4 regions of the Lysinibacillus sp. RS11 genome follow, and region 2 is predicted to be linked to each of the others. Evidence: riboswitches for the same ligand, from Rfam matches in the RefSeq annotation. Region 2 holds a riboswitch; each other region holds the start of a gene.
What was found. A riboswitch is a leader RNA that binds a small molecule or an ion and turns the genes downstream of it on or off. The one in region 2 is predicted to bind thiamine pyrophosphate.
Positions count from the first base shown of each region.

Region 1: it holds a riboswitch for thiamine pyrophosphate, as region 2 does, so the genes downstream of both, thiM (hydroxyethylthiazole kinase) here and thiT (energy-coupled thiamine transporter ThiT) in region 2, are expected to answer to the same signal.
Region 3: it holds a riboswitch for thiamine pyrophosphate, as region 2 does, so the genes downstream of both, thiC (phosphomethylpyrimidine synthase ThiC) here and thiT (energy-coupled thiamine transporter ThiT) in region 2, are expected to answer to the same signal.
Region 4: it holds a riboswitch for thiamine pyrophosphate, as region 2 does, so the genes downstream of both, AB9L17_RS12695 (ABC transporter substrate-binding protein) here and thiT (energy-coupled thiamine transporter ThiT) in region 2, are expected to answer to the same signal.

Region 1 covers NZ_CP168124.1:3,662,914-3,668,993, reverse strand. Annotated here, with positions in the region: gene thiE (thiamine phosphate synthase) at 1-59, opposite strand, end outside; gene thiD (bifunctional hydroxymethylpyrimidine kinase/phosphomethylpyrimidine kinase) at 49-873, opposite strand; gene thiM (hydroxyethylthiazole kinase) at 873-1,628, opposite strand; TPP riboswitch at 1,717-1,815, opposite strand; gene mbcS (acyl-CoA synthetase MbcS) at 2,004-3,578, shown strand; gene sppA (signal peptide peptidase SppA) at 3,776-4,789, shown strand; gene AB9L17_RS18830 (RDD family protein) at 4,802-5,419, shown strand; gene tpx (thiol peroxidase) at 5,663-6,080, shown strand, end outside.
Region 2 covers NZ_CP168124.1:4,174,932-4,181,011, reverse strand. Annotated here, with positions in the region: gene AB9L17_RS21685 (helix-turn-helix domain-containing protein) at 1-1,737, opposite strand, end outside; gene AB9L17_RS21680 (hypothetical protein) at 1,861-1,983, opposite strand; gene AB9L17_RS21675 (DUF4870 domain-containing protein) at 2,037-2,369, opposite strand; TPP riboswitch at 2,492-2,599, shown strand; gene thiT (energy-coupled thiamine transporter ThiT) at 2,757-3,317, shown strand; gene map (type I methionyl aminopeptidase) at 3,599-4,354, shown strand; gene AB9L17_RS21660 (tryptophan-rich sensory protein) at 4,396-5,109, opposite strand; gene AB9L17_RS21655 (polyphosphate kinase 2 family protein) at 5,697-6,080, shown strand, end outside.
Region 3 covers NZ_CP168124.1:208,230-214,309, reverse strand. Annotated here, with positions in the region: gene AB9L17_RS01155 (catalase) at 1-419, shown strand, start outside; gene thiC (phosphomethylpyrimidine synthase ThiC) at 582-2,360, opposite strand; TPP riboswitch at 2,503-2,617, opposite strand; gene AB9L17_RS01145 (hypothetical protein) at 2,687-2,890, opposite strand; gene AB9L17_RS01140 (AEC family transporter) at 3,185-4,114, opposite strand; gene AB9L17_RS01135 (methyl-accepting chemotaxis protein) at 4,315-6,080, opposite strand, start outside.
Region 4 covers NZ_CP168124.1:2,492,493-2,498,572, reverse strand. Annotated here, with positions in the region: gene parC (DNA topoisomerase IV subunit A) at 1-141, shown strand, start outside; gene AB9L17_RS12715 (HIT family protein) at 285-737, shown strand; gene AB9L17_RS12710 (protein phosphatase 2C domain-containing protein) at 730-1,545, shown strand; gene AB9L17_RS12705 (sigma factor regulator N-terminal domain-containing protein) at 1,974-2,885, opposite strand; gene AB9L17_RS12700 (RNA polymerase sigma factor) at 2,885-3,376, opposite strand; TPP riboswitch at 3,563-3,673, shown strand; gene AB9L17_RS12695 (ABC transporter substrate-binding protein) at 3,841-4,854, shown strand; gene AB9L17_RS12690 (thiamine-binding protein) at 4,856-5,146, shown strand; gene AB9L17_RS12685 (ABC transporter permease) at 5,146-5,916, shown strand; gene AB9L17_RS12680 (ABC transporter ATP-binding protein) at 5,894-6,080, shown strand, end outside.

The DNA of each region.
Region 1 (6,080 bases), 510 kb from region 2:
TGAATTAAAACATTACTTGTACCCATAATAAAGTATAGCTGTAAATTATCACGTTTCATGAATGATCACCTCACACGACTCCTTATATTTTTGATAAGCAAAATGATTTGTTGGACCATGCCCATTGCCAATCGATAAATCATAAGTTATGGCTAATTGAATATATTTTTTGGCTTCCACAATCGCTTCTTTTATAGAAAATCCTCGTCCAATAAACGCAGTGAGTGCGGCAGAGAACGTACAGCCTGTTCCGTGTGTATTTTTTGTTGCAATACGCGAGGACTGCATGGAAAATGATTTGCCATCTTTAAAAAATACATAATCAATTGCATAATCGTTATCCGTTAAATGACCACCTTTAATGATGACACATTGTAAACCCTTTTGTAATAGGGTGTGTGCCGCGTCTTGAATATCTGCAAACGTTTTGATTTTTCTTCCGGTAAGTGTTTCAGCTTCAGGTATGTTTGGTGTAACGATTGTTGCTAAAGGAAGTAAATAACTACATAATGCTACAATTGCTTCTTGCTGTAATAAGCTTTCGCCACCTTTTGCAATCATGACAGGATCAACAATTAGCGGAATATTAACTTCAGCCAAAATACGTGCGATTGATTGAATGATTTCTGAGGAAAATAGCATTCCTGTTTTAACAGCACTAATTGAAAAATCCTCGATTAGTGCTTTAAGTTGTTTTTCAACAAAGCTAACTTCAATTGGTAAGACATCGGATACACCAAGTGTGTTCTGGGCAGTCAAAGCTGTAATAACAGATGTTCCAAAGACCTTTAATTCCTGAAATGTTTTTAAATCAGCCTGTATGCCTGCGCCGCCACCACTATCTGAACCAGCAATTGTTGTTACAATATGCATTATTTTTCACCATCCTTGGAAAGGCGATGTAATTCATTCAATACTGTAATTTGAAAATCGCCAATGTAATCTGTGGAAGAAGAAGCTTGTTCTGCCACTTTTTTATAAAGTGATAATGCATCGACTAATTGGTTATATGGTTCATTCCCTGTGGAGTAAGCAGCGCAACAAATTGCACTTAATAAGCAACCTGTTCCGGTGACTTCTGTCATTTGAGAATTTCCACCTGTAATCCATTGCTGATGTTCGCCATCAGTTATAAAATCCTTTTCACCGGTCACAATAACAATACAATTGTAGAGTTGAGCTATTTGCTTTGCCTCAATTTCTAAAGAAATTGAACCAGTACCACTATCTACGCCTTTTTGTTGCCAGTCTACATTGGCAATCGCCGCAAGCTCTCCAACATTACAACGAATAGCTGCAAATTTTATTTCCTTTAATAATTGCTGTACCGTCTGTTTACGGTAAGTTGTTGCACCTGCAGCAACAGGATCTAAAACAATGGGAATGCCCAGAGCATTAGCTTTTTTTCCTGCGAGTAGCATGGATTTTTTCATTTGATTATTTAGGGTACCGATATTTATCAATAAGCCTGAGGCAATAGCGACCATTTCTTCAACCTCATGACTGTCATCGGCCATTACTGGAGAAGCACCTATTGCTAATAAGCCATTTGCTTGGAAATTAGCTACAACATAATTAGTAATGCAATGAATAAGTGGATTTCGTTTACGGATCGTATGAAATATCAATTTATGTCCTCCTTATTGGATGGACGTAAGCGTGCAAAAAAGGCTCTTTTTCGTGCAGAAAAAACACGCAAAAGAGCCTTTCATCAGTAATTAGATGTGAATTGCTCCCTACGTCAGTATTAACTAACAGGTTCAAAGGGTCAGGTTTTACCTTCTCAACTCTAAATGAGTCCCCCTGCAATTATGCTTTTAGTTGACCAAAATGTACCATATTTTTCTTTCGTATTCAATAGAGAGTTTTTTTGAACGAAGACGTGACTGATGCCATATAGGAGAGCATGATAGTTGTCATGACTTTAACAAATTAGAGTGCCTTTCATTGAAAATGATGAAATTGGAGTTTTATAATGAGCATAGCAAAAGGGGGCATTTGCCATGAAACGACAAGATTTAATCGCACCAGAGTGGTATAACATTTCAGAGGAAATCGAAAAATATGCACAGGATTCTACAAAATGCGCATTAATAGTTTATAACGAAAACGAAGAAATTCAGTACATTACATATGCTTGTTTACTTGAAAAGGCTAATCAGGCAGCTCATGTATTTACATCACATGGTTTAACAAAAGGTGATGTTATTTTAGTCATGGTGCCAAGATCAGTTGAAGCGTATATCGTTTATCTTGGAGCCTTGAAGGCTGGGTTAACAATTATACCAAGCTCAGAAATGTTGAGAACTAAGGATATTGAATATCGCATCAATCACGCAAACGCAAAAGGCGTTGTTGTATTTGAGCCTTATATTGAGCAATTTGATGCTGTTAAAAATTCGCAAGGCATACAGCAATTTGTCATTGGTCATGCACATGAATCTTGGCAGCCGTTGTTTGAAAAAATGCAAAGCCAACCAACAACCTACATAAGCTCCACACCTACTAAAAGTACTGACATTGCATTTTTAGCTTATACGAGTGGTACAACAGGAAATCCAAAGGCAGCGGTACATACACATAGCTGGGGTTATGCACACTTACGAACAACTGCACCGAATTGGTTAGGTGTTCAAGAAGGTGACATTGTTTGGGCTACAGCAGCTCCAGGCTGGCAAAAATGGATTTGGAGTCCGTTTCTCGCTACATTAGGAAGTGGTGCAACAGCATTTGTCTACAAAGGTCACTTTGATGCGACAACATACCTTACACTGCTTGAAAAATTCAAGATTAATATTCTGTGCTGTACACCAACCGAATATCGATTTATGGCAGCACTTGAAAGTTTACAAAATTTTAATTTAAGTACAGTCCGTCAGGCTGTGTCAGCAGGTGAACCATTAAATAGCGAAGTGATAAAAGTATTTTCGGAGGTTTTGAATTTACAAGTACGAGATGGCTATGGACAAACAGAAAATACATTACTTGTTGGTACAATGGTAGGGACGAAGGCTAAAATTGGCTCGATGGGTAAACCTACTCCGGGGAATACTGTTGAAATTATCGATGATTTCGGAAAGGCAGTTGCAATTGGAGAAGTTGGAGACATTGCTGTGCATCGTGAAACACCTGCGTTATTTAAAAAATATTTACATGATCCAGAACGTACAAATCTACAATTTAGAGGCGATTGGTATATTACCGGAGATCGTGCATATAAAGATGAAGATGGTTATTTTTGGTTTGAAGGACGTGGAGATGATGTCATAATATCTTCTGGCTATACGATAGGTCCATTTGAAGTAGAAGATGCATTATTGAAGCATACAGCAGTTAAAGAAACTGCTGTTGTTGCGAGTCCAGATGAAGTTCGCGGAAATATTGTAAAGGCATTTGTAGTGCTCCGTGATGGAGAAATTGGTAATGAAGAACTGATTAAAAAACTACAAAATCATGTAAAGACTTTAACAGCACCTTATAAATACCCTCGTGCGATAGAATTTGTAACTGAACTACCAAAGACTTCATCAGGTAAAATTCGTCGTGTCGAATTGCGTGAACAAGAAAAAAATCAATAAAGTAGTCAATAATAATTTCCTGGGGAATTATGTTGAAGAAAATCAAAGTTCGTACTTTTTTTATGAACTTTGATTTTTTTCATGATTTTAGGTAATGTAATATAGGTTGAATAGGTTAAAACATTCGCCTATTATTGCAAAAAAAATGAAACAAATTAGAATGTCAATCGTATAACGTGATGAGGAGGCGGAAATTTATGAATGTTAAAAGGTGGGCTGCTTTAATAATTGCAGGTGTCTTATTAGTATTTTCATTGGGGATTAACACCGTATTTGCAATTTTTAAATCGGATTTCTTTAGTAATTTTGATAGTATGGTAGCTGGGAATAATTTAGAGGTAATGGAAGAGATTAAAGAAGACGGCAATATGGATAAACGTATTGCATACTTAAAGGTTGATGGTACGATTCAAGATGTTGGCTCAAGTACATTATGGCAACCAGTTGCGTATGATCATCAATTTTTCTTAGACCAATTAGATAATATTTTATATGATGATACTGTTCAAGGCATCGTCTTAAGTGTTAATTCACCAGGTGGCGGTGTAAAGGAATCAGCAGAAATTTATAAAAAGCTCTTAAAAATTAAAGAGGAGCGACAAATTCCAATCTATGTTTCTATGGATTCTATGGCAGCATCAGGTGGTTATTACATTTCAGCACCTGCAGATAAAATATTTGCACAACGTGATACAATTACTGGTTCGATTGGTGTCATTATGCAATCTATTAATTATCAAAAACTAGCTGAAAAAGTTGGTTTTAAATATGAAACATTTAAATCTGGTGCACATAAGGATATGCTTAGTCCAATGCGTGAAGTGACACCGGAAGAACGTGCTATGATGCAAGATATGATTAATGAATCATATGAAGAATTTGTTGATATTGTTGAAGAAGGGCGTAATATGCCTGAAGCCGATGTGAAAAAAGTAGCCGATGGTCGAATTCTTAGCGGTACGAAGGCTCTTGAAGCAGGATTAATTGATGAAATTGGTGATGAGGAAGCAGCAGTTGCGGCATTACGTGAAGACTTTGGTTTAGAGAATGCTCAATTATTTGAGTATTCATATGATGTGGGTGGTTTGCAATCGTATGTCGGTATGAAGATTGGATCAATGTTTGGTCCATCAGCAGAAGAAAAAATGTTGATGAAAATTATGACGGAATATAAAGCACCAAAAATGATGTACTTATATGGCGAATACTAAGGAGGGAGTACAATGACAAACCATGAAATTGTTATGCAAGGTTCACCCTCTATGGAGAATGCCCTCCTAATTGATAAGCCAATTACAAATGAAAATTATGCATTAAAAACGGCAGGCTTTTGGATACGTTTTTGGGCATTTTTATTGGATGGATTCATTATTACAGCGGTAATCGGAATTCTTGTTAACCCGATTTTTTATATAATGGATTGGTCATTATCCGAAACAGTGTGGTATGCACCAATTTCGATTATATCCGCTATTTTTTATTACAGCTATTTCGTATTAATGACGAAATTTTTTGGGCAAACCTTAGGGAAAATGATATTTGGATTACGGGTTATTTCATTAAAACATGAGAAGCTGACTTGGTCAGATGTGTTATTCCGTGATTGGATAGGTCGCATCATTAACAACATTTTTATGCCCCTATATATTCTTATAGTCATTTTACCGAACAATCAAGGTCTACATGATTATTTTGCAGACACAACAGTTGTTCATGAAAAAGTCTATATTGAAAAAAGTGTTGTGCAACCATCTTTGCCAATCAAAGAGGAAAAGACTGAATCCGTACTTCAAGCGGAAAAACCAGAACCTGAAAAGCTAGAGGAAAAAAACGAAGAATAGTGGCTAGAGCTGTCTCATTACTTGAGACAGCTCTTTATTTTTGCGGTGATAGTGGTGATTAATGGTTAGTTTGTTGGGGAATAGCTCCAAATTTTGTAAAATATATACCTTGTATATAAATTGATTGGAGTAAAGGCTGGGCACTCTTTAAAACCATTAATTTTTTTGGTAAGCTGTCTCAGTTGCATTTAATTCCCTTCATTTAGTAATATTATGTACATATGAAGATTAGGAGGCGTTTATATGGCACAAGTAACATTTAAAAATGGCCCAGTAACACTTGTAGGTAATGAAGTAAAGGTTGGAGACCAAGCACCAAATTTCACTGTATTAGCGAATGATCTATCACCTGTCACTTTAAAAGATTCAGAGGGGAAAATTCGTTTAATTAGTGTAGTACCATCATTAGATACTGGTGTATGTGATGCGCAAACACGTCGTTTTAATGAAGAAGCAGCAAGCTTAGGTGATAATGTAGTGATCTATACAGTATCTGTTGACCTTCCGTTTGCTCAAAAACGTTGGTGTGGTGCAGCTGGTATTGACGCTGTTCAAACAGTTTCAGATCACCGCGATCTGTCATTTGGTGAAGCATACGGTGTCTATATCCAAGAGTTACGTCTTCTAACACGTGCAGTATTTGTTGTGGATGCAAATGACA
Region 2 (6,080 bases):
GATTGCGAGATTTAATTCAAACATAGTTTTCCCGTTTTGTTCATCAATTTCTATCAATGAAAAAATTGTCTGAAGTCTATATTTGATGGTGTTTAGGTGTACAAAGCATGCCTCGGCTGTTTGTTTGCGATTCTGATTATTCTCGAAAAATACCTTTAATGTATATAACAAATCAGTTTTATGCTGTTTGTCATATTTGATAATGGGTCCAAGTTTCATCTCTACATATTCTGCCATTTCCTGTGGGTCGGTATTTAAGAAAAGGGTGTAAGGTCCAAGCTTATCGTAGGATAAAATGAACGGTGCTTGTTCGAGTGTTTGTAAATAGTCTATGCACTTTTTTGAGTCCCGGTAAGAACTGGAGATATTTTCAATTGTGTCGAAGTGTCTCCCAAGGCCAACCATAAACGAAAGTGAATGGTACTTTTTAGAATCCTGATCGAGGAGCTTGAAAAAATGTTGAATGCTTTCTTTAAATTGTTCAACTGGTTCTCTTAGATTGTTCATAAATAAAAAATGGTAGTGCGAATCATGTTCTGAGATGAAAACTGGTAAGGAAAATAAACGTGTTAAACGATAGAGTAGCTTACTAAATTGTTGCTGCTTTTTTTTAGTTTGAGCAACACCATACTTACTTCCTTCAAGCTGTAGAGTAGCACATAAATAATGGGTAGCTTGTTGGGCCTCTTGGCGTTTATAAAAGGCATTAAAATTCAAGTTTAGTAGCTGTTGTAACAAATAACCATCATATTTAAAAGAAATTTCAAGCTCTTTTTCCTCCTCTGCTAATTGTAAGGCGAAAAGAGCGCTTGCCTGTTCTACTGCGAATAAATCTAGAGGATCCATCTGTAAATGGTGATCCATAACAATCAACAGTATTCCTATAACACCCCGCTCTATATGGATGGGAAACAAATAGCTTACATACATTTCATGGTTGATTGGTATATGTACTTGATGTCGCACGCACTGCTGAACAACTGTATGAAGATGCTCTGATTCTTGCTCTTTTAAAATTTCGGTTGCAAGCTTTGCTGTTGAAGAAGATGCGACAAGTAAATCGTAAAAATCAGTGATAATAGCTACAGACTGTCCTAGTAAGGAAGCGAGTGTATCAATCATTTCGTTTAGTCGACCTCGTGTTAAAGAGACACGTGTTAAAGCATTATAAATACGTTTAGAACGCTCATTTTGAGTAAATAATTTTGCGTTTTCGATGGCAATCGAGGACTGATTTGCAAATGCTTGTAGCATTGTTAAATCACTATTTTCAAACTGTGTATCTCCTGAAAAGTTAACAATCGTTAACACGCCTATACATGAATTACTTTTATCAAGAAGCGGAGCACAAACAGCACTTTTCGGGTAAGTAAAATCACCGACTGCTTTTGTATAGTTTTCTTCATACTGTGGAAATAAATCGGCCATGTTTTCAGTTACATCATCGCTAGAGTGGAATCTAAATGCCTTCTTTTGAGAGAACACTTTTCCAGTCATCCCTTCATTTGAGGCAAGGTGAATTTTCTTCAAGTAAGCTAGATCATAACCAATAGCATGCTTAGCAATTAGACGATTTGTTTCTGTATTTAACATAAACAGCACACCTGCATCAGCACCTTTAATCACATGGAGTACTTCACTAATAAGTTTTTCTAACACTTGGTCTATATCGAGTGTTGAGGTTAGGACCTGCGCAGCGTTAACCAAGCTCATTAATTGTTTTTCGGTATTTATCATAAACAGCTCCTCATGTGTATTGCTAAATTTTATTTTACAGTGCCATATAGAAGATAGCGAACTGTTAATTAGCGAAAAATAAAGAATCTGCTGAAAAAAGTAAGCAGATTCTTGTTATTAACCCTATTTATAGATGTTTTTGGAGTGATTAGTCGTTGCTTTCTTTGTAGCGATTACTTTTTTTACAATCGGGATCACGATAGGTGCTAATTTTACGGCGGTTTTAACAACTTTAGATACTTTCATAAAAATCCAGCTCCTTTGACTATTAGTACTACTGTTCAATGCCGTAATGAAACTTATCGGATAACGCGAACGGCTTGAACAATATTCCAAATGACGATTCCTAGAGTGATGAGTAAGTAAATTGCCATTGAAGCAAACCAGATGATAAGAAACGTAGTGCTGTCTGAGTTCGAGTCAAAATTGTTCAATGATAAGGTTGAGAAAATAAAGACGGCAAAGAAGATAATTCCAAACACGAATGGAATTAAATGTGATATAAGTGCTCGGATAGAGTTTTTCTTTACGTAGTCATCTTTTGAAACAAAGTACACTACTAATGGCACAATAACAGGTGCGAAAAAAATACTGAGATAACTAAAGGCAGATAAAGTTTTTTGGTTCTCCATAGTTGTACCTCCTTTTTTTATATTTACGCATGAAAAGCGGGAAAGTTTCAAAAAAAAGTTGGGAGAGGTTGTAATCATCACCATGTTTTCGTACAATGAGGTTGTTCAAATAATTTAGATGTAACGACCACAAGGGGAGCTGATGATGTCAGCTGAGACTGGGCACGTAATGCCTTGACTCTTTGAACCTGTAAGTTAACGCTTGCGTAGGGATGTGGATAGAAACTGACACTTTTACGATGTGAGGCTCTGTCCTGGCATCGTTTTTCTTTATACAGCCGAAAGCGTGCCGAATGAAGATGAAAGCATTTGATGTCAGATAGGGACATATCAGCGCATTTCTATTCCTTCTCTTGTATCCTACATCGGAACAAAGGAGAGAATAATATGGACAATAAACGATTATTAATGCTTGTGGAAATTGCGATATTCGCAGCGATTGGCCTTGTGCTCGATCAAGTTTCCTTTAAAGTATGGGCACAAGGTGGTTCTGTTAGCCTTGTGATGGTGCCAATTATTTTAATAGCATTCCGTTGGGGCCTTATTCCAGGGCTAACAACGGGCTTACTAATTGGTGTTATGCAGACAATGTTTGGTGCTACAATTGTACATTGGCTTCAAGGATTACTCGATTATGGTGTTGCCTTCACAGTAGTTGGTTTAGCAGCGGTTGTTCGCCAACCAGTGCTAGAAGCTGCCAAAAATTTAAACAAAACAAAAATGGCGCTTTATATTATTTTAGGAACTGTATTCGCAGGGTTTTTACGTTATGCTGCACATACAACTGCTGGCGCTGTATTTTTCTCAGAGTATGCTGGCGATCAAAATGCATGGATCTATTCAATCATCTATAATGGTACATATATGCTGCCAGCAACGATTTTAACAGCAATTGTCGGAGTCCTGTTATTTACAGCAGCTCCTCAATTAATGCAACGAAAATCATAATTATTATGCCCTTCACATGAGTGGAGGGTTTTTTTAGCCAGTTAGGGATGACATTTGTTGAAAAGTATACAATGTATATAAGTTGATCTTCGTTCCGACTGTACGCCCCTAGGAAAGCGCCCAGTCGGAATGGAAATCAACCACACGTTAAGATGATGAGCCTGTTTTTTAGCACTTTACAATTTATAATGGCATATAATAATTAAAGCGTTTAGCGTTTTTTGTATAAAAAGTTATGTTATATTAATGAATAGATATTAGATGAAAGGGACGTTAAAAAAATGATCGTAAAAACGCAAGAAGAGATTGAAGCCTTTAAAAAAATCGGCCGTATTTGTGCTGAAATTCGTGAAGCAATGAAGGCAGCTACAAAACCAGGAGTAACAACACTTGAACTAGATGAAATTGCAGGCCGTATGTTTGCTGAGGCAGGAGCAATTTCTGGACCTAAAGGGGAATATGATTTCCCAGGATACACATGTATTAGTGTGAATGAGGAAGTGGCACATGGTATTCCAGGTAAACGTGTGATTGAAGAGGGAGATATCGTAAACATTGATGTATCTGGTTCATTAAATGGCTACTTTGCAGATACGGGCATTTCATTTGTAGTTGGTAAAGGCTATGAAGATAAAGAAAAACTGTGTCGTATAGCTAAAAGTGCTTTTGATCGTGCGATGACAAAAGTAAAAGCTGGCTCAAAATTAAACCAAATCGGAAAAGCTGTTGAACGTGAAGCATATGCCAATGATTTAACAGTGATTATGAACCTAACAGGTCATGGTTTAGGTCGTTCGTTACACGATGAGCCAAATCATATTTTAAACTATTATGATGCATGGGATTCTACAATTATGAAAGAGGGTATGGTACTTGCAGTCGAGCCCTTCATCTCAGCTAAAGCGGAGCATATTGTCGAAGCTGGTGATGGCTGGACATTCGTTACGCCAGACAAATCATTAGTTGCCCAAATTGAGCATTCCATTATCGTTACAAAGGATAAACCAATCATTTTAACAACATTAGATGAAGAATAATATACTTAGTTATGTAAAGACTAAAAATCCTGCAAACCAATTTATTTTTGGTAGGCAGGATTTTTTTTAATAAATAATATACCGACAAGTAGCACACCACATAAAAATAAGGCTGCCGTTGTCACAAGTAGCTCATCCAAACCATTATGTAATGCGACTCCAACATAGGACCAGATAAATACACTGGGATACATAATATCAAAATGGTGGAATCGAATATGTAGCGCTATTGCGACTCCGATTGTCAGTAAAATAACTGCCCAAAGTGGATTACTAAGGCCAAAACCGTTCCATTGATAAGATGTTAGCGTAAAGCTTACGTTAGTCATTAGTATAAATGTAACCCATGCCAAGTAAATCGAGAAGGGTATACGACCTGAAGGTGAGTTATCGCTGTGAGGATACGTATTGTACAACAAAAATAAATACAGTACTAAAATAAACATACTGGCGATTGTCACGATAAATAGTTCGTGATGCCAAACAACAATTGTTAACGCCTGCATGATACATATGCTACTAAAGAGAACAGTCTGTTTAATAGTTGTCTTTTTAATATTCATGACTAACCAATAACCAAGTAACATGTAAATCACAATCCAAATCACATAGCTAGCATTAAAAGGTGCAAATATTACAGGAAAACGATTTGAGATTTCTAACGAAGATTGACCGTTTATTTTCATGAAATAGGATGTAAAGGTTAGGATAAGTGAGACAATAAAAGTTACTGTCATCAAAATAAATCGAGGCATGTTTTCCTCTCCCTTCGTGTTAAATTGTATAGGGAAAAGACAAATAAGTATAGGACTGTGACATAATAATTTCATTATAACGGAAAATTCCAACAATGTATCGTGTTATTTCGATCAATTATGCCTCGGCATAATTGCGTCCGGAATCGGCTTTGTGCTAAGGCCTGCAAATGTTTTTGTGCGAAAGCGTAGTGCTAACGTAGCGGCAGCAACGTGTCTTTGTCTGTGCGAAAGCGAAGCGACAGCAAAAGGGTTTTAACTGCGCGAAAGCGTACCGGCAGCGGCAACACAGCACCGATGTAGGTCAGTTAGCCGTTATCGCATGGATGCGATGATTTTAGGCTAACATCCCCTAAGAATTCTTTTCTGATTCCGTGACATCTGCCGGGGGCTTTGGGCCAACAAGATGTTGGTCACTCAGTCGTTGCCACAGGACGTGGCGTTTTTAGACTGAGTTCCTCTATTTCAGCGGATGTATGTACACTCGCTGAAATAAGCTAAAATTATCTACAATTTACCATTTGCATAGGCATGCATATATTTCTTTAGTACAATAAGGGTATTCAAATGTAAGGAGTGAAGTTTTAATGACTCAAAATTTAAATACTCTAGATCTATCAATTGAACTAGATAAAAAAATGTATAAAAAGAAATTAAAAGTACTCCAATATGAAATGTTAAATGCTCAACAGTTTTTATTAAACAATAAAATTGGACTAATTTTAGTGTTTGAAGGTATGGATGCTGCTGGAAAAGGTGGCGCTATTAAACGTCTAATTGAGCGTGCTGATCCACGTGGTTATATCGTACATCCAATTTCAGCACCTCAGCCTCATGAACTACGCTACAATTATTTACAACGCTTTTGGAGAAAACTTCCGCAACATGGACAAGTAGCTATTTTCGATCGTTCTTGGTATGGTCGTGTATTAGTTGAGCGTATTGAAGGATTTGCAACAAAAGAAGAGTGG
Region 3 (6,080 bases), 900 kb from region 2:
AATGCCCATTCCGTTCATTCCACCGCGATGGTGCTATGCGTTTCGATGGAAACCTTGGTTCAACTTTGGGCTATGAACCAAATAGCTACGGCGAATGGGAGCATAATTTAGACCATAAAGAACCTGACTTACGTATTGACGGTCATGCTGGTATCCACGACTTCCGTGAAGATGACAACAATTACTTCGAGCAGCCAGGTAAATTATTCCGTCTAATGTCGGCAGAAGAGCAACAACGCCTATTCGAAACTACAGCTAACGATATGGCACCAGTTGAGGAGTTCATCAAACGTCGTCACATCCTTCATTGCTATTTAGCTGATCCTGCATATGGTGAAGGTGTAGCAAAAGCGATGGGTCTTTCATTAGAAGGTATGGATCTTTCAAACCCATACGTAAAACAACCAACTAACGTTTAATTTATTTCAGCCTAGGCTTAATTGATATTTTCCACTTATTATTGATATCCAAATCCAACTTTTTACTCCATGCGAAGAGCAACTTCACATGGAGTTTTTTTACGTTTTAATGATTAAGAAAAGCTTGTGCCTAAAAAATAGACACAAGCCTTACGCTTTGCATTATTGATAAATCTGACTGCCCGCCTTTTTAAATTCCTCTGCCTTTTCCTGCATACCTTTATGAATAGCTTCCGTAGTATTCATATCTTTATCCTTTGCATAATTACGAATATCCTGCGAGATTCTCATACTACAAAACTTAGGTCCACACATCGAACAGAAGTGCGCTGTTTTCGCCCCTTCTGCAGGTAATGTTTCATCATGATATTCTACCGCTCGCTCTGGATCTAGCGCTAAGTTGAATTGATCGCGCCAGCGGAATTCGAAGCGTGCTTTAGATAATGCATCGTCACGCTGCTGTGCTCCCGGATGCCCTTTCGCTAAATCAGCTGCGTGTGCAGCAATTTTATACGTAATAACCCCTACTCGAACATCCTCCCGATTTGGTAATCCTAAATGTTCTTTAGGTGTTACATAGCACAGCATTGCCGTACCAAACCAGCCTATCATTGCAGCACCAATAGCTGATGTAATATGGTCATAGCCAGGAGCGATATCTGTTGTCAACGGCCCTAAAGTATAGAAAGGAGCTTCCTTACACACCTCTAACTGCTTGTCCATGTTTTCTTTAATAAGATGCATTGGTACATGCCCTGGTCCTTCTACCATCACCTGTACATCATGCTTCCAGGCAATTTGCGTTAATTCCCCTAGCGTTTCTAGCTCCGCAAACTGCGCCTCATCATTAGCATCTGCGATAGAACCTGGACGTAAACCGTCACCTAAGGAGAAGGCAACATCATATGTTTTCATAATTTCGCAGATTTCTTCAAAATGCGTATATAAGAAGCTCTCTTGGTGATGATATAAACACCATTGTGCCATAATCGAACCGCCACGGGACACTATACCCGTTACACGATTCGCCGTTAATGGTACATAGCGCAGCAATACCCCTGCGTGAATTGTGAAATAATCAACACCTTGCTCAGCCTGCTCAATCAACGTATCACGATACACTTCCCACGTTAAATCCTCTGCCACACCATTTACTTTTTCTAGCGCTTGATAAATCGGTACTGTCCCTACTGGCACTGCGGCATTACGGATAATCCATTCACGCGTCGTATGAATATGCTTACCAGTCGATAAATCCATAATGTTATCAGCGCCCCAACGGGTAGCCCACGTCATTTTTTCTACCTCTTCCGCAATAGAGGATGACACCGCTGAATTTCCAATATTGGCGTTAATTTTTACATGAAAATTACGTCCAATAATCATTGGCTCGGCCTCAGGGTGGTTAATATTAGAAGGTAAAATAGCTCGACCCGCCGCAATCTCTGAGCGCACAAATTCAGGATCTATGTTTTCGCGAATCGCTACAAACTCCATTTCTGGTGTAATAATTCCTTTTCGCGCATAGTGAAGCTGAGTTATATTTCCACCTTTCTTAGCACGTAGAGGTTTTCTAGATAAATCCGGAAAAACATTTTCTTGAATACGAGGATCATCCGCATTACGGAAACCGTTATCCTCTGGCTTGATTGTACGACCTTCGTATTCCTCGACGTCACCTCGTTCTCTGATCCATGCACTACGTAAAGTTGGCAATCCTTTCGTAATATCTACCTTATATGCAGGATCCGTATACGGACCACTCGTATCATAGACACGAACTGGCGCATTTTCCTCTTCACCGAAGCTACCTGTCGTTGGACTTAAAGCAATCTCACGCATTGGCACTAAAATATCTGGTCGTGATCCTTCCACATACACTTTTTTGCTTCCATCAAAATTTGACATAATCGTAATATTCTTTTCGCTAACTGTTGTCATGAACTATTTCGCTCCCGTTTTTACGTATTTTTATACAAGGACCAAATCTAGCTCACCCCTCAAAAAAACAAAAGCCGAATCCAAAATTTTTTTTGGATCCGGCTAAGAATGTAAAGGTATAGTTATCGCAAAGAGCTTATATTGCAATAAAGGTTAACTTTCCCACGCTGGTATGAGCCAGATCAGGTCCAAAGGGTCAAGAAACCTCTATGCGTTTCCCTCTCAGCCCGACTCATCAGACTCCCCTAGTTAATGCTATTAAGTTTGATGCTAGTGTAGCAGATATTGCTAAGAGATGGAAGCTTCATTTGATAATTTTTGGCTTATTACCCAAACGTGAGGTTGATTTCCGTTCCGACTGGGCGCTTTGTAGCTGTCGCTTTGCTTTCGCTACAGAAAACATTTGTTGCTGACGCTTCGCTTTCGCACAGATAAAACATTTGCCGCTGACGCTTCGCTTTCGCGCAGAGCAGAGCTTCCTGGGGGGCGTCCGATGAGCCGCTTCGCTTCGCTACAGGGTCTCGGGCCAATAGATGTTTTTTGCGCGAAAGCGTAGTGCTAACGTAGCGGCAGCAGAGGGGTTTGTTTGTGCGAAAGCGCAGCGACAGCAGCAGCACCGATGTTGGTCACGAAGGCATTATCACAGGACGTGATGTTTTTAGCCTTCGTTCCTCTATTGCTAATCCCCAAGGAGTCGCCCAGTCTCCACTCCAATCAACTATATATACGGCGTACGTTTTAACAAAATATTTTTATAAATCGGTAGTAAAGCCTCACACTCCAGAACGGCTGTCACTCTATCTTAGTCCGAAAACAACTAGCCGTTAGGTAAACAACAGTTCCGCTACATAAATCACAATTGTCACGGTAATACAGCTTACAATCGTTGAGAATAAAACAGTTTGTGCGGCAGTTGCCGATTCCACATCGTATTCTAATGCTAGACTAGAGCTATTACGTGATGTCGGGAAAGAACTAGCTATAAAAAGAGATTGTGCCACGACACCGTCTAAGCCAAGTGTAAAAATAATAAGTAAAGCTACAGCTGGCCCTATGATTAGTCGTGTAAAACAACTAATAAATACCGTCTTATTGAACATCGATTTGATTTCAAGCTGTGATAGCTGTGCCCCTAACGTTATTAACGCTACAGCGATAAAGCCATCTGCCACATGGTCTATCGGAATTTTTATAAACTGTGGAATAGTGATATCAAAATAGTTCATCGCTACACCAATAATAAGGGCATGAATAATAGGCATTTTGAGGAAATCTTTCACAATAGACATGCCTGATTTTGTTGAAGAAATTAAATTGTACAAGCCGTATGTATAAGTCGTCATATTTTGAAAGATTACGAGAATGACCTGAATCGCTACTCCAATCGGCTGCGTCACAAAAATCATTTGTGCAACTGGAATACCATAGTTGCCCGAATTAATAAGGACTACACTATTTTTAAACACTGCAGCCTCTGTTTTTACTAAACCAAGTCCCTTTGCTATAAAGTGACTAAGCACCATTTGGCTGCCGATAAAGAGTACAATAAATAATGCAACTTCTACAAGAACTGGCAGCTCTATACGCGTTTCGTATAAATTCACAAAAACAGCTGCTGGCATAAAGCAATATGTAATAAGCTGAGATAATGCCTTTAAATTAAAGTGAAATTTCTTTTGTAAAACTGCGCCAAGTACTAGAAGCACCAAAATAGGAGCGACAATCTGGAAGAAAATCATACCGAGATACATCATAGTGATGTCCCCCTTTCCTTTCCTATAGTAGTGCTGTTTTTTCGCTCGGTCAATGCACCTCAATGTTATCTCATCATTCATGAAAGGTATTTTCTTCTGAAATGTACAATACTAATCCAGTGTTTTTTATCGGGAAAAATGCAAAAAAGAAAGACTGCCTCCGAAATCAGGCAGTCCTTCTTAAAATTCATCCTTTAACATTAAGCAAGCTTAAATCGATTAACGACCGCTTGTAATTCATTGGAAATCTCTTTCATATTATTAATGGAATCTGCAACCTTTTGTAGCTCTGCTTGCTGATCAATAGCAGACGCACTTACCTGTTCCGCAGATGCAGCAGTCTCCTCTGAAATAGCTGAAATACTTTGGATTGCCATAATCGCTTGATTTTTATGCTCTAACATATGAGAAAGCTGAGTCATTAATTCATTAATTGAAGTTGCGATAGAACTAGAAAGCTCACTATTATCTTTAAACGCAAGCTCCGTACCTTGTACTGATTCATTTTGAGCTTCTATTAAGCCCGCGTTTGAAGCAATGACAGCAACTGTTTGCTGAGAATTTACAAGAATACTATCTACTGTTCGCTTTATGACCTCTGTTTCATTTTTTGATTGCTCTGCTAGCTTTCGCACTTCCTCGGCAACAACTGCAAAACCTTTACCATGTTCACCAGCTCGAGCAGCCTCTATGCTTGCATTTAAAGCTAGTAAATTTGTTTGCTCTGTAATACCTTGAATAGACGAGATCACTTGATTAATATTGGCAATATTGGACGCCAAAGACTCGACTTGCTGTTGAATACGTCCATTCATTGTATTTGTTTCTGCATTACGTTCACGTAAGCTTTCGACTTCTTTCATACCTTTATCTGTAGTTGCTTTCGTTTTATTCGATAGCTCATCCATTTCATTCGAAAGCGATGTAATGGCATCAATCTGATCGGATAGATCAATCATTCGATAGTTTGTTTCTTCTGTATCCTCAGATTGTTTTGATGCCCCTTGTGCAATTTCATTAATAGCTACAGAAACCTCTTGACTTGAAGCTACTATTTCATTAAATGCTTCATGAACATGATTGGATGATTGATTAAGCAATGTCGTCGAATTCAGAACCGTTTGAATGGCACTATTCGTTTGATCTAGCATATTATTATAAGCTAGTGCAACCATACCAATCTCATCAGTCTTAATATATTGTTCATCTACTTTTTGAGTTAAATCTCCTTCTGCCGCCGTTTCAATAGAAGTACGTAAAAACTTTAATGGCTTCAATAGTTTATAGATAAACAAGGCACTAGCAACGGTCATTAAAACAACTATAATAATTGAGGCTATAATTGTAAAAATAAGTACATGATTATAAGTTTCTAATATTTTGGATTTAGGTAGCACTATTTGTACAGTCCATGTCTCATCAATTCCATCTAAAATCATCGGAGCAAAAACATTAAATGCATTTTCCTTAAGTTCTGCCGAATCCATATACATACTTTTTAGCTCGCCATTATCCATAGTTTGCTTAATGCTTGTCCAATCCATATGATCTTGCATATTTAATCCCTTTAAAGCCTCACCAAAGCTATTTGCTGTTAAAATCCCATTATTAGTAATAATTGCTGCATAGCCACCATCTGGCTTTACGGACTCTGTCAATTCAGTTAAATAATCAATAGCCAAATCTGCCGTCAATATGCCGAAAAATGATCCTGAAGCATCGACTAATGGAACAGAAATCGTTGTCATTAGTACTGTTTTTCCATTCACATTATAATCATAAGGCTCCGTTAAAATTGCTCGTCCTTCTTCTTTCGGTATCCAATACCACTCAGAAACACTCTTATCTTCCAGGCCTTCAAGAGAAGCAGTTGTTATTTTATTCTCATCTTTACTTAAGTAAGGGACAAAGCGATTTTTTGAATCCACTAAAGTAGCATGAATTGTCGGATCGATCTTTGTGGAGT
Region 4 (6,080 bases), 1.7 Mb from region 2:
ACAGAAAAAGGTGTGCAAGAGATTCTCGATGTTCAAGCATTGACTCGAGCAGATCGTCATTCAAACGGCTCCTTTAAAGTAGATATTGCTACAGACGGTGCCATTTCACATGTGTTAACAGTAAAAAAAGAAGAGAAATAATACCAATTGATTTTAATTTGAGATAACATCACCATACTTGGTGGTGTTTTTTCATGGAGGGAAAAATATTTAGAAAATTGTGCAAATGCAACGTTTTTTATATTATAATTCTATAACTACCAAAAAAAAGGGGGATTATTCATATGAATGACTGTTTTATTTGCAATAAACACGTTGGAAATATTGAAACTTCTGGAGTTATGATTTATGAAGACGAATATGTATATGTAGGACACATTGATCGAAATGGAAAACCTAACTATTTAGGTCATATTATGATTGACCTAAAAAGACACGTACCGACACTTGCTGAAATGACAGTAGAAGAAGCAAAAGCATTCGGTGTCATAATGGCTAGAGTCAGCAAAGCTCTAAAGGAAGCCGAAAACGCAGAGCATATTTACTCACTTGTTTCAGGAAATTCTGTTCCGCATCTTCATATGCACCTAGTTGCTCGTTATCCTAATACACCAAAAGAACATTGGGGACCGATGGAAGTTTACGATTGGGAAGATGCACCTATGGGTGACAACAATGATGTTATTGAACTTTGTAATCGAATTAAAACATATTTAGAGAACAATCAATATGAATGATCACTTCAAAGATTTTAGTTGGGTTGGAAGTCAAGAAAACTTTGTAGATCAAGTAAACATTCAGCATATAGAACATATAATTGTGGGTCGATATGGCGGCAATTCGAATGCAGGACAATATAAGAACGAAGATGGATGCCTAGTATGGTTTAACGAAAGAGAAGATTGGGAATTCGTTATTGTTTTAGATGCACATAACACAGCCGAGAGTGCCGAAAGAGTAGTAGCATTGTTCGAAAATGAAAAACCTCAAATAAGGCATTTATTGTCTATGTCGACAACTCAAAAAACTTTTAAGATGGTAGAAGAAAAGGTATTAAGTATGTTTCAATCTAAGGAATTCTTATCTACTTGTCGAAATGTTAAAGGAGAAACCGCTTGTTTGATTGTTGTTAGAAAAGATAAATATATTTGGTGGTTTTCTGTTGGGGATTGTGTCCTTTATGTATTTCACCCAGAACTATCTGCACTAGGTCAATATCAAATCAATCAAAGACAATTCTATGAATGGATAGGACAAGTTAATACTTTTGAACAAGAGGTACCTTGTTACAGTGTGGGAATAAAAGAATTGAGACAAGGGGAAAACCGCTTATTTCTGACCACAGATGGCCTAATTGAATGCCCTAATGAACCATATTCAAACCCAACAACAATTGATCATGCTTTCTTTCATTCTAAAGATGAAGAAAGCATTAAATCAATGTTGACAAACATCCAAGAAAATAATGTCAGAGATAGTACTACCATAATTTCTTGGAAAGTAAATATTCTAAAAGAAGCTACTCTACCAAGTAATCACAGGTGAACAAATACTGATTAATATGCTAATTAATATAAGTTTTCTCCCTGTATCGAACCTGTTAATAGTAAGTTGCGACACTTATGGAGAACAATAGAGACCTTTCCCAAAATCAGAAAGGTCTCTATTTTATACTTGTTCTCAAAAAATCTACTATGTCAGTTTGATGATGTTGTACAAAATATTTTTAAGAAATGAAGGGAAGTCCGTTAACCCTTTTTCATCACATGCCTAAAGAAATAACATATACGTTAGCATTATAAGACGCCAGATAAAAGAAAAAGATACTTTCCTCTTTCCGTAGTTCAATATCATCTTCTAAATGCTGAAAAAAACTTTAACGTTATCATACTATAACAGTAAAATTTTCACTCTAGATTTATTTTAGAATAATCTAGGGATCGATCAGACCTTTGATATCTGGTCATTTTACTTTATTTTTCTGGCTTAATATAAGGAACGATTGGTGCAGTGGCGCCTACTGAAGCACCACGGATAAAATCTTGATTCTCTAAGGCTTTAAAATTATTTGTTTTGCCAGTGAGCATGACCCCTAAAATTTTCACTTCTTCAAACCGTTTATCTTTATTTGAATTTAAAAACTCTTGGATGGTTTCGTCATTTTTATTCGCATCATATTCTTGAAGTGTATCAATAAAGTCATCGTAGGCCTCTTTCGGTGAATCGGCTGGATCAAAGCCATAAACCTCTAAACCAGCAGGTCCATTACTTTCATCCGTAATTCGGGAAGTCATATATAACCATACGATGTTTAAATTGCTAGGAATTTTCTCTTGTATTTCTTGTAATGTATAAGGTTTGTTGAAAGAAACGGCAACTTCTGCAACGTGATTCTCCAGTTGCGAAATTTCGCCGAGTTCGTTTGGTACATCGTTAAAGTATTTTTGAATGGATGGATGATAAAATGTCGCTGATTTAGTTTTTGTCTGTTTATCGTACTCATAGTACTCTGTATCAGACCAATAAAACCCTGGTACTAACTCGTTCGTATCAATATTGAGGCGAAGCCAACCGTATGAACTTGTAAGCGTGCTCCATGGAACGACATAACCATTAATATTCTTCGAACGGTTTGTGATAATGTTTCCACCAAACATGGAAGAATTACTCGTTACTTGAGAGTCGATTTGTATATTAGGTTCAGCAATAGCATTATGTAAAAAAAGCTGTTCGTGCAGTCTGTTAGAACTTTTTGCTGCAAAGTAGTTACCGGTTTTATAAAAGATAGGGCAGAGAAGTAGTACTACAATAATTGAAGTGATGATAATTTTTAATAATTGTTTTCGCTTAGCTTTTTTTAAAGCGACATTTAACGAAGTTTCCATTAATAGGTACCTCCTGTTTTTGAGTGAATGCATTTACGTGCGCGATATAATTTTTGCTTGACGCTATCTACTTGAATATCTAACAAAGTAGCAATTTCTTCATATGAAAAATCATAGTAATACTTTAAAAAGAATATTTCTTTATATTCTTTTTTTATGTCTTTTAATAAATAGAAAATTTCATCCTTATTTAGCAACGTATCAAAGTGATCATCGATGTGTTGGAGCTTTGAATATATTTCCTTGGTGATGTAAATGTTCTTATGCTCCTTTTTCCTTTTCAAGTCAATATACTGATTGAGTGCTACTCTAAAAAACCATGGACGCAGATTAGTCTCAGTTAGGTCATCCAATAGTGTGTAAACTTTGTAAAAGGTGTTTTGAATGATATCTTCTGCATCTTCTTTATTAGCTCCTTTCATTCGTAATAGTTTGAACACTTCCTCTCCTAAATGGATTAGATAGGAGGTCAGTTCATTTTCTTTTCTCATTGTTGGTCCTCCTTACACTTATACAACGAATGAGTACTCACAAATGTATACACTTATATATAAAGTTATTATAGAATAAAGGCTGTGTTTCACATTGCCTTCTGAAATGACATTACATTAAATATGAAATAGAGCCTTGTCTTTTAAAGATAGGTATGGTTATAATAATCACGAAAAGTTCATATGGAAAGAATGTAGGGGGGCTGGTAGTTGCCAGCTGAGATTGTGTCCGATAGACGCTGACCCTTTGAACCTGATTTGGCTCGTACCAGCGTAGGGAACATCTATTCAAAAAAAGAAAGTTTTTGATACTGATTGTAAAACGTCTGGGGGAATCCTAGGCGTTTTTTTATGTTTTTGTTATACGCGATAACCTTGGGTGCATACTGACTATGGATACGCTTTCTTATGGTTAAAACATTCGTTCATGAACACTTTCAAATTACTTTCTAGGAGGATTCAGCATGAAAAAATGGTTATTGATCCTAATGGCTGCGCTTTTAACACTTGTGGGCTGTAGCGAAAAAGAGGAGACAAAAGATACTAAGGATAAAAACGATGCGAATGCATTAAAAAAAGTATCGGTCGTGCTAGATTGGACACCGAACACAAATCACACGGGGTTATATGTAGCAGAGAAACTTGGTTACTTTAAGGAACAGGGCTTAGATGTTGAGATTTTATTACCTGGCGAAACGGGTGCTGATCAGCTAGTGGCGTCTGGTAAGGCACAGTTTGGTGTAAGCTATCAGGAAGGAATTACACAGGCACGTGTGCAGGGTGTACCTTTAGTATCAATTGCAGCGATTATTCAACATAATACTTCTGGCTTTGCGTCAATTGCATCTAAAGGGATTAAGTCACCTAAAGATTTTGAAGGGAAAACATATGGTGGTTGGGGTGCACCGGTTGAACAAGCTGTCCTGCAATCACTTATGCAAACAGAAAATGCGGATATTAATAAGCTAGATATTGTTAATGCAGGCGATTTAGATTTCTTCACAATGATGCAAAAGGATATTGATTTTGCGTGGATTTATTATGCATGGACAGGCATTGAAGCAGAACTTCGTGGTGAAAAGCTGAACATGCTTTATTTAACAGATTATAGCGATCAACTTGATTATTATACGCCTGTACTTGCTACGAATGAAAAAATGATTAAGGATGATCCAGATACGGTAAAAGCCTTTGTCGCTGCTACTACAAAGGGCTATGAATATGCGATAAGTCATCCAAGTGAGGCAGCTGATATTTTATTAGAAGCGGTACCTGACTTAGATAAAGAGCTTGTGCATAAAAGTCAGGAATGGCTAGCAGATAAATATCAAGACGATGCCGCTCAATGGGGTGAGCAAAAGCTGACTGTTTGGGAAAACTACGCAAAATGGATGGCTAGCAACAAGGTTTTAGAGGGCGAATTTAACGCAGAACAAGCATTTACAAACGACTTTTTACCGAAAAAGGAGACAAAATAGTATGGCGAATTCATTAGTAAGCGTACAAATTATCCCGAAAACTGAAAAATATGAAGATGTGATCCCTTATGTCGATGCGGCAATTGCTATTATTGACGCATCAGGAGTGAAATATGAAGTACACCCGCTCGAAACGACGATGGAGGGTGAGCTATCGTCGTTGCTACAAATCATTGAAAAAATGAATGTTAAAATGATTGAACTTGGTGCGATCAATGTTATTACACAAGTGAAAATTTTATATCAGCCATCAGGTATTACAATGGAGAAGTTAACGGAGAAATACCATTGATGAAGTCGGCAATAAAACAAGGAAGGACGATAATTTTTATCGCCTTCCTCTTATCTATATGGGAACTAATTGTCCGTTTTGCAGACGTTCCGCATTGGTTATTGCCAGCACCGAGTGCCATTTTGAAAGAAGGCTTTCAATCGTATGATACGTTCTTGCCGCATGTATTAGCAACTGTTCAATTAGCAATTCTAGGTCTTGCCATCGGGATATTGTGCGGGCTAACGGTTGCTGTGATATTACATCGTTTTACGTTTATTCGGGAGCTATTTTACCCTATTCTCATTATGTCGCAGAATGTTCCTGTGCTCGTCCTAGCACCGTTATTAATCATTTGGTTTGGGTTTGGTTTATTGCCAAAGCTTATTATTATTTGTCTCGTGTGCTTTTTCCCCATTGTGATCTCGGCAATGGATGGCTTCCGTCAAACCTCGCCAGAGCTGAAGTATTATTTTGAGATGATTGGTGCGACGAAAGCACAAACCTTTTGGAAGCTTGAATGGCCGTACGCGTATCCAGCGATTTTTTCAGGCATTAAGATTGCGGCGACCTATAGCGTTATGGGAGCTGTTATTGCCGAATGGCTAGGGGCGAAAAAGGGGATTGGTGTCTATATGACATTGGCACAGTCTTCATTTCGAACAGACCGCGTATTTGTTGCGATTTTTGCCATTGTTTTTTTAAGTTTACTATTATTTAGTGTTATTCGATTAATAGAAAAGCTTGTTGTGAAGGGGAGAGGATTACATGCTCAGCATTCAAAACATTGATAAATCATTTGATTCTCTTCAAGTTATTCGTAATTTATCGTTTGAAGTGAAGGATGGGGAATTTGTTGCGATTATTGGTCCGTCAGGGAGTGGGAAAAGCACACTCTTTCAACTAATGGGTGGTGTGTCTTCTATTGATAAAGGAGCTATCTTATTAAACGGTA